3 regions of the Mesorhizobium sp. NZP2077 genome follow, and region 3 is predicted to be linked to each of the others. Evidence: predicted binding sites of a transcription regulator. Region 3 holds the regulator's gene; each other region holds the start of a gene.
The links. Region 3 encodes PhoB, which activates phosphate uptake and scavenging genes when phosphate is short. Its sites were predicted from a motif close to TGTCATNNANCTGTCAT; they were not measured.
Positions count from the first base shown of each region.

Region 1 (3,274 bases), 890 kb from region 3:
CGAGGCGCCGCGCATGACGTTGGGCGCCCCCATCAACACGCCCAAGCCCGCTGCCTTCGAGGCACGCGCGGCTTCCTGGGTGGTCGGAAACTCGGCGACCCGCACGCCTTGCTCGATCGCCTCGTCGACATGGCCCGACGTGGCATCGTCATGGCTGGCGAGCACGATGCCGCGCTCACGGCAGGCGGCGGCGATCACCGCCCGGTTTGGCGCCGAATTGCGCGCCGATTCCGCCATCCGCTTCTCGCAGAACAATTTGAAGTCGCGGTCGGTCAATTTCAGCTTGCGCTGGTAGTAGTAGGCATAGGTTTCGAGATTGACGAACTGGCGCTGGCCGGGCGCATGGTCCATCAGCGATGCCAGCTTGACCCTCTCATCGCCGTCGAAATTGGCGAAGGCCTTGAGGCAGTCCGGCGCCGAAACCTCGCAGCGCAAATGGATGAAGTGGTCGGCGCGCAGCCGATCCTGCTGCACACTGTCCTCGATTGCATCGGCCAGCTTGCGGATATCGTCCGATGTCAGGTCGGCGTCCTCGTCCATGCCGACGCGCAGCGCGTCGAGCACCGTAGTGATGCCGGCGGTCGCCACCTGCGCATCATGGGCAAGCACCGCGGCGATCGGGTTCCAGCGCACTTTCGGCCGTGGCGCGTAATGGCCCTCGAGATGGTCGGTGTGCAGTTCGACCAGCCCGGGAATGACATAGTCGCCCCCCATATCCTCGCCGGTCCGGCAAGAACCTGCATCGATGCCGGCGATAAAGCCGTCACGCAGCACCAGCGAACCCTCGACGATCTCGTCGGCAAGCACGATGCGGGCGTTGGAAAGAACGGTCTCGGCGGTCATTTCGGGCAGTCCTTGATTCTTTTGGGGCAGAGCTTGTTCAGGCGATTCTTCTGGCCGGGCGGCGTCCCAGCGCGTGCTGGGAAAGCACCATGAACGGCGCACCGGGTTCGGTTTCGACAAACAGCGTCAGCGCGTCGACCAGCACCGGCTGGCGCAGCACGTCGGCGAACAGGCTGTCGATTGCTGCGCGCAGACGAGGGCTTTCTTGTGACCCGGCCCGGCCGGACAGAGTCATATGGAAACGAAAGGTTTCGAAGACGTAAGGGTAGCCCCACTGGCAGAGGTTGCGGAACTCGGCCGGCTTCAGCGAATCCGGGCTGCGCCGCTCGATCTCGGCCTCGGACAGCGGTGCGCGAAACCGGTCGAAGTCGCGCACGACATCGTCGGCAAAGCGGTTGAGCGGCGGCAACGGCCCCTCCGGCACCAGCGCGAAGAAGCTGTCGATCTGGCTGACGACGAGACGCGGGATCGTCACGACAGGCGTTGCTTCGGCAAAATGGTCGAGCCCCGCGCGCAGCGAGGTCTCGGTCTCGTTGGCAGCCAGGCGGAAGGGGGCTTTCAGCGTCGCGTGGAAACCATAGCGGCGTGCCGAAGCGGTGTGGAAGGCAACTTCCGCCGCAGAGAGGTCGGCCACGGCCTCAACCGGCTTTGTCGCGGCGCCGAACGGGTCACGGCCCAGCCAGTTGGCGGCAATCCGCGCCAGCGGTTCGTCCTGCCGGGGGGTGAAGTAGATGGCATAACGCATGGGAAGTCCTCGTCGGTCCCGCTGCCATAGGTGATTTCCATGACGGATTGACGAAGCTTTGACGGGTTTTCGAAGGCAAATCGACCCAAGAAGTCCTTAGCCGACGATTTTTCCCAGCTGGACCAATAAGTTCAGCCGGAATCTGGAACCGGTCAGGCCTTCATCAACCATTCGTGCTCGGGCGCATTGTGGAATTTCCACGTCCGCTTCGGTCCGGCCATGACATTGAGATAATAGAGGTCGTAGCCATGGCAGGCGGCGCAGGGGTGATAACCCTTGGGCACCAGCACGACATCGCCATCCTCGATCGCCATGGCCTCGTCGAGCGCGCGATGGCCATCCTTGTCGGCGTCGGTATAGACGCGCTGGAAGGCAAAGCCCTGCGGCGGATTGAGACGATGATAGTAGGTCTCCTCGAGATAGGATTCCGCGGGCAGATTGTCCTGGTCGTGCTTGTGCGGCGGATAGCTCGACGTGTGGCCGCCGGGCGTGATGACCTCGACCACCAGCAGCGAGTCGGCCGGCTTGCCTTCCGGCAGGATGTTGGTGACGTAGCGCGTATTGGTGCCCTTGCCGCGCACCTCCTGGCCGAGATCGTCGGGTCCGATCACCCGGACCGGCAGCCCGCCGCTTAAGCCAGGCGCCGAGCAGACCGCGAGTTCCAGCTCCGTATCGGCCGTCACCGACCAGTCCGATCCCTGGGGAACATAGACCGACCACGGCTTGCCTTCGAAGGGCGACATGCGTTCGCCGAGCAGGCCAAGATCCTCGCCGCCGGCTTTCGCGGTGCCCTTGCCGGTGACGAACACCAGGCAGATTTCGCGATCCTCCGTCTTGCCTGAGGCGCCTTCGCCTGATTTCAGCCGATGCAGGTCGAAACCGACATAGGTCCAGCCGGCGTTTTTTGGCGTCACATGGGCAACGCGGCCATGGCCTTTGTCGGCCTTTACCAGCAGCTTCGACATCGGGTTACTCCTTCGGTTCGGCCTCGGCCGTTGCCTTGCTCTCATCGGCTGGCTTGTAGAGATAGAAAAACTGCCAGACGGCATAACCGGCAAAGCCGAGCGCGATGACACCCCAGAACGGCGTGCCGGTGGCGAATTCGATGATCGACCAGATGACGCAGACCGCGACGACGGCGACACGCCGCCATAGCGGGCGGAAGAAGGGGTGCTCGTAATCTTTCATCGGGCCAATCTACAGCAACCTGGCACGCCGTGAACCCATCGCATCAGGCATTCGGGAAACCCTAGGCATTGGGAAAGCCCTGGGTTTCGACCGTGTAGCCGGCGGCGGTCATCACACGCATCAATTCCTTGTGGCCGACCTGCGCCATCTTGAGCGGCGGGTTCTTCTTCGGGTCCTGCTCTGCCTCGACCACGAACCAGCCTTCATAGCCATGGTCGGCGAAGCGTTGCACGATGGCGCCGAAATCCAGCGAACCGTCGCCCGGCACCGTGAAGGCGCCGAGCGCCACCGCGTCGAGGAAGGACTGCTTGGTGCGGTCGAGCTTGTCGATCACGCCCGTCCGCACATCCTTCACATGCACATGGCTGATGCGCTTGTGGTGGTTGTCGATGGCGCGCAGCACATCGCCGCCGGCAAAGGCCAGGTGTCCGGCATCGAGCAGCAGCGGAATGCCTTCGCCGGAATGGCGCATGAAGGCATCGAGCTCCGGCTCGGTCT
Region 1 is NZ_CP051293.1:527,917-531,190, reverse strand. Features, by position in the region: gene HGP13_RS02430 (alpha-D-ribose 1-methylphosphonate 5-triphosphate diphosphatase) at 1-843, opposite strand, end outside; gene HGP13_RS02425 (DUF1045 domain-containing protein) at 881-1,588, opposite strand; gene iolB (5-deoxy-glucuronate isomerase) at 1,741-2,553, opposite strand; gene HGP13_RS02415 (DUF3329 domain-containing protein) at 2,558-2,776, opposite strand; gene iolE (myo-inosose-2 dehydratase) at 2,838-3,274, opposite strand, start outside.
Region 1: the regulator PhoB is predicted to act here: its motif matches at 1,628-1,644, upstream of HGP13_RS02425 (DUF1045 domain-containing protein).

Region 2 (3,274 bases), 300 kb from region 3:
TTGCCTTGCTGCTGGCGGCCAACGCCGCGCAGTCGGCTGCCGCGACGCAGAAGGGTGCGCGCGCCGTTGCCCAGTCCGACACCCAGACCGCCGAACAGGCCTTTGCCGATGCGCCCGATGGCGTTGACCCGATGGTGACGGGACCGGTCAGCACCGCCTTCAAGCAGAGACAAGCCACTGCCAACTGCGACAGCGCCGTGTGGCCAAACATTCCGATGGTCTGCTACCCGGACTAAGGACAAGCGCGCTCCCGTTGAGCGCGCAATAGCCACTACTCCAACCAAGATGCGCGCTTACGCCGACCGCACCGGGTCGAGCGTGACCTTGTAGAGTTCGTTGTCATCGCGGTCCATCAGCCTCACCGTCAGCTGCTCGGTTGCGCCGCTGATATCGACAAGGCCGAAGAACTGGAGCCCGGCGGACGGCGGCAGGTTCTGGCCTTGCTCGGCGGTCGGCGCCTTGATGAATTTCAGCTCAGGCCCAAAAGTCATGTCGAGATCGTTGGGACCGAAGGTGCCGGCATGGATCGGACCGGAGACGAATTCCCAGAACGGATTGAAATCCTGGAACTGCGCCTTGTCGGGGTTGTAGTAATGAGCCGCCGTGTAGTGCACATCTGCGGTCAGCCACACCGTGTTGGTGATGCCGGCGTTCTTGATGTAGCGCAGCACATCGGCGAATTCGAGTTCGCGGCCCTTCGGCGCGCCATTGTCGTTGTTGCTGACAGCCTCGAAGCCGACCTTCTTCGCAGCGTCATCCCAGACGACGAGGCTGAGCGGCATATCGGCGGCGATGATCTTCCAGGTCGCCTTCGAGTTGGCCAGTTCCCGCTTCAGCCACTTGGTCTGCTGTTCACCGATCATACGCGACTTCGGCGTCAGCGTTTCCTCCAGATCCGGGCCATTCGGGCCGCGATAGGAGCGCACATCGAGGAAGAACACGTCGAGCAGCGGACCGTAGCCTATCTTGCGATAGACGCGGCCGGGCTCGGACGGTTCGTAGCGGATCGTCGTCATTTCATGGAAGGCGCGCGCCGCACGGGCCGCCAGCACATGGATGGACTTTTCCGTATAGCGGTTGTCGGCGCTCAGATCCTTCGAGTCAGACCAGTTGTTCAGCACCTCATGGTCGTCCCACTGGTAGAAGGTGGGGCACATGGCGCTCAAGCCGAGCACGTTCTTGTCCATCATGTTGTATTTCCACTGGTCGCGATATTCATCCAGCGTTTCGGCGACCTTGCGCTTGCCGTCGATCAGCACGACGTTCTTCCATTTGCCGCCGCCGGGCAGGTCGACCTCATCCTTCATGGCACCATCGGCATAGATGGTGTCGCCCGAGTGCAGGAAGAAGTCGGGCGTGTGCTTGGCGATGGTCGAGTAGGTCTTCATGCCGGTCTCGTCGATACCCCAGCCCTGACCAGCGGTATCGCCCGACCAGGCGAACTTGACGTCGCGTTTCGAGGCCGGCGCCGTGCGGAAGCGGCCGACGATCGGCTCGGAGACTGCGTTGACGTCGGCGAGATCCGCCGCAATCATCCGGTAAAAAATATCCTGGTCGGAAGCCAGGTCGGTGAGCAGCCGCTTCACCGTGTAATCGCTGGCCGGCGACGTATCGAGAGGCGCCAGGCGGGTCGCATTGGCGAAATTTTCTGTCGACGATACTTCGAACATGACACGTGACGGGCGGTCCGTGCGCGTCCACACCATGCCGCTGGTGGCGTCGACATCGCCGGACTGGACGCCATGGGTGAAGGCCGGACGCTGGCTGGCGCGGGAGTAGTAGGGCAGCGCGAGACCCGAGGCGCCGAGGAGGCCGGCAGCGCTCGCGGAGGTGACAAAGGCGCGGCGGGTCAACGAGAGCTTGTTCATGGCTGTCTCCTGGATGGCTTTGAACGCAGCCATCAAAGTCCAGCCTCAATGTTTCAGGGACATCTCGAAACCATGAAGTTTTGATAACAGCCAACGCCTTCCTTCTCCCCTTGTTTGTGGGAGAAGGAAGGCCGTCGCCCTAAGCCGCCTGTGGCTCCGGATCGAAAGCCGGCCGGCTGGTGTTGATCAGCAATGAGATACAGGCCGCGGCGATGGCTGTCATGCCGGCAATCAGGAACGCCAGTTCGTAATTGCCTTGCAGCTCGCGCATGGTTCCGCCGAAGGCAGCCGCCGTGGCCGCCCCCACCTGATGGCCGGCAACGATCCAACCGAACACGATCGGGCCGCTGCGGTCGCCGAACGCCTCGTTGGCGAGCCGCAGCGTCGGCGGCACGGTGGCGATCCAGTCGAGGCCGTAGAGCACCGCGAAGATAATCAGGCTGGTCGCCGAGAAGCCGGAATACGGCAGGTAGATCAGCGACAGGCCGCGGATGGCGTAATAGACGCCGAGCAGCTTGCGCGGGTCGAAACGGTCGGTGAGCCAGCCCGACAGCGTCGTGCCGATCAGGTCGAAAATGCCCATCATCGACAACAGGCCGGCCGCCTGCACCTCGCCGATGCCCATGTCGCCACAGAAGGCGATCAGATGCGTACCGACCAGCCCGTTGGTGGTGAAGCCGCAGACGAAGAAGGTGGCGAAAAGATACCAGAACACCCGTGTGCCGGCAGCGCGGCGCAGCGTGTTCAGCGTATGCGCGAGGAAATTGCCTTGCGATGCCGGCGATGTCGGCGGCACGTCATCGGCCTCCGCGCCATAACGCACCATGCCGATCGAGGCCGGCCGCTCCGGCACCAGCAGCCAGACCAGCGGTACCATGGCCGCCGTGGCGATCGCGACCGCAACGGCAACCGGCTGCCAGCCGCCCGACTGCGCCAACGCGGCGATCAGCGGCAGGAACACCAGCATGCCCGACGCGCTGGAGGCCGACATCAATCCCATCACCAGGCCACGATTGGTCTTGAACCAGCGATTGACGATGGTGGCGCCAAGCACGCTGGCGACGGCGCCGGAGCCGATGCCGGAGAAGACGCCCCAGGTGATGAAGAGATGCCAGGGCTTGGTCATCAAAAGGCTGAGCGCCGTCGAGCCCGACATGATTACCAGCGAGGCAAGCAGCGTGCGGCGCAGCCCGATCCTTTCCATCAGCGCGGCGGCGAACGGACCGGTCAGACCATAGAGCAGGATGCCGACGCCGGCGGCCAGCGAGATGACGTCGCGCCGCCAGCCGAAGCTGTTTTCGAGCGGCAGCATCATGACCGAGGGTGCCGAGCGAAGCCCGGCCGCGACCAGCAGGCAAAGGAAGATGACACCGACCACGACGAAAGCGTAGCGCTGGCCAAAGGGA
Region 2 is NZ_CP051293.1:1,116,617-1,119,890, reverse strand. Features, by position in the region: gene HGP13_RS05455 (hypothetical protein) at 1-236, shown strand, start outside; gene HGP13_RS05450 (alkaline phosphatase) at 294-1,868, opposite strand; gene HGP13_RS05445 (MFS transporter) at 2,008-3,274, opposite strand, start outside.
Region 2: the regulator PhoB is predicted to act here: its motif matches at 1,941-1,957, upstream of HGP13_RS05450 (alkaline phosphatase).

Region 3 (3,274 bases):
AGACCGCCGAGGGCCAGGTCCTGCTCGACGGCCAGAACGTCCTCGACCGCTCGCAGGATCTCAACCTGCTGCGCACCAAGATCGGCATGGTGTTCCAGAAGCCGACGCCGTTCCCGATGTCGATCTATGAGAACATCGCTTTCGGCGTCAGGCTCTATGAGAAGATCAGCAAGGCCGAGATGGACGGCCGCGTCGAGCAGGCGCTGAAGCGCGCAGCCCTATGGAACGAGGTCAAGGACAAGCTCAATGCCAGCGGCCTCAGCCTGTCAGGCGGCCAGCAGCAGCGGCTGTGCATCGCCCGCACCGTGGCGGTGAAGCCGGAAGTCATCCTGCTCGACGAGCCGGCCTCGGCGCTTGACCCGCTGTCGACCGCCAAGATCGAGGAGCTGATCGACGAGCTGCAGGCCGACTACACGATCGTCATCGTCACCCACAACATGCAGCAGGCGGCGCGCGTCTCGAAGCAGACCGCCTTCATGTATCTGGGAGAACTGGTCGAGTTCGACAAAACCGAGAAGATCTTCACGTCGCCTCGCGAGAAGCGCACGCAAGATTACATCACCGGCCGCTTCGGCTGATCGCACGCATACGAGGACCAGGATCATGGCCGAACACACAGTCGCAGCCTTCGACGAGGATCTCGGACAGATCAGCAAGCTGATCAGCGACATGGGCGATCTCGCCGGCTCGATGGTCGGCGGGGCCACCAAGGCGCTGCTGAATTCCGACAACGCGCTGGCACAGCGTGTGGTCTCCGACGACGCCATCATGGACGCGCGCCAGCGCGAACTCGACGACCGCGCCATCACGCTGATCGCCAAGCGCCAGCCGATGGCCGACGATCTGCGCCATGTCGTCGGCTCGATCCGCATGGCCGGCGATCTCGAGCGCATCGGCGACCTTGCCAAGAACATCGCCAAGCGCGTCGGCACCGTCGGCCTCGCCACTACGCCGCGCGACCTGTCGCATTCCATCGACGCCATGGCGCAGCTGGTGCTGATCCAGGTGCAGGGCGTGATCGAGGAGTACGCGGCCGGCGATGCCGCCGCACTTGCCAAGCTCAGGAATGACGACGAACGCATCGACGTCAAATACACCTCCGTCTTCCGCGAACTGTTGACCTATATGATGGAGGACCCGCGCAACATCACGGCGTGCACGCATCTGTTGTTCTGCGCCAAGAATCTCGAACGCATCGGCGACCACGTGACCAACATCGCCGAAAACGCCTACTATGTCCTGACCGGCACGCAGTTGCCCGCCAACCGTCCAAAACAGGATGAGACGGCGATGTCGGCGCCCGCGGCCTGACGCAAGAGGTAACCAATCGATGATCGCGCCACGCATTATGGTGGTGGAGGATGAGGAGCCGCTGGGGGTGCTGCTCCGTTACAATCTTGAATCCGAAGGCTACCAGGTGGAGGTGGTGCCGCGCGGCGACGAGGCTGAGATCCGCCTGCAGGAGAACGTGCCCGACCTTCTCGTGCTCGACTGGATGGTGCCGGCGGTGTCCGGCATCGAACTCTGTCGGCGGCTGCGGATGCGGCCCGAGACCGAGCGGTTGCCGATCATCATGCTGACCGCGCGGGGCGAAGAAAGCGACCGCGTGCGCGGGCTCTCGACCGGCGCCGACGACTATCTGGTCAAGCCGTTCTCGACGCCGGAATTCATGGCTCGCGTCAAGGCGCTGCTGCGCCGCGCCAAGCCGGAAGTTCTGTCCAGCGTGCTCAAGGTCGGCGACATCGTGCTCGATCGTGAATCGCACCGGGTCTATCGCAAGAAGAGCGAGATCCGGCTCGGGCCGACCGAATTCCGCCTGCTCGAATTCATGATGCGTCATCCCGGCCGCGTGTTCTCGCGCAGCCAGCTGCTCGACAATGTCTGGGGCGAGACGATCTACATCGACGAGCGCACGGTGGACGTGCATGTCGGCCGGCTGCGGAAGGCGGTCAACAATGGCCGCATGCCCGATGTTATCCGCACCATCCGTGGGGCGGGCTACGCGATCCGCGAGGATTGAGCGTGACCTGATTCAGGCTACGTTTTTCTTTACGGCAAGGCCTGATTTCGCCTGCACACCCGGTGCGAAGATCTCTTGGTCGACGAAGGTCAGCGCGCGCATGGCGCAGCCTTCGCGGATGAGGGGAAGTTCGTTCGGTTCGGTGTCGAAGGAAATCGATTTCGAGTGCTGGCCGCCGGCGGTCTGGGCGATGGCCTCGCGCAATGCGGGCTCGATCAGGTCGAAGGCGGCGGCGCTGACGCCGACCATGGCGACGGGTGCTGGATCGATCAGCGCGAACAGGCTGCCGAGGCCGTAGCCCAGTGCCTCGCCCGCCTTGCGATAGGCTTCGCGCTCGGGCCCGTCGCGTTCGCGTGCCGTGGCGGCGAGCGCCCGCATCTGCGCGTCGCTGACGTCGGCCACCGGCTCGGTGTCCTCACTGAGCTGCCTGGCGTTGCGCCAGATGGCGTAGTTGCCGGCATAGGCCTCGACGCAGCCGCGGCGTCCGCAGCGGCAGAGCGCGCCGCCGGGCCGATGGATCATGTGGCCGAACTCGCCGCCTGAGGAATGGGTGCCGGTGAACAACTCGCCCTTCAGCACCAGGCCCATGCCGATGCCGTGCGACAGAAGGATGGCGATGAAGTCGTCGCGGTAGCGCTCGGGATCGCGCCAGCGCAGCGCCACCGCCATCATGTTGCAGTCGTTTTCCATGGTGGCGGGGATGCCGAACTCGGCCTCGAGTATGTCGGCGAAGGCGATGTTGGTCTGCGGCGTGATCGGCGACCAGAGCATCGCCCGGGCCTCGGTGTCGGTGATGCCCTGGATCGCCAGCGCGATGCGGGCGACGCTGCGCACGTCGATATCGGGATCCTCGAGGCGCCGCCGCACGATGGCGACGCATTCGCCGATCAGCGCTTCGCGCGACATGGTCAGTGTGTCCAACCGGCGCTGTTCCTCCGATACCACCTGGCCGGCATAGTCGATGACGGCGACGGAGAGGAAATTCAGCGACAGCACCACGGTCATGACAGCCGCGGCCTCCGGGTTGAGGCCGAGGCCGACCTGCGGCCGGCCGCGTTTGAGCGCGCCGGCCTCGCTCGGCTTGCCTTCGGCCAGGATGCCTTCGCCGATCAGGTCGGAAGAGATAGCCGATATGGTCGAGTGGCTGAGGCCGGTGGTCGCGGCAATCTCGGTGCGCGAGGGTCGACCGGCCCGGCGCACGGCCGCAATCACCATCGCGCGGTTGCGCCGGCGCAGATCGTCGTGGCGGATTCC
Region 3 is NZ_CP051293.1:1,415,865-1,419,138, forward strand. Features, by position in the region: gene pstB (phosphate ABC transporter ATP-binding protein PstB) at 1-578, shown strand, start outside; gene phoU (phosphate signaling complex protein PhoU) at 604-1,311, shown strand; gene phoB (phosphate regulon transcriptional regulator PhoB) at 1,331-2,020, shown strand; gene HGP13_RS06970 (ROK family protein) at 2,033-3,274, opposite strand, start outside.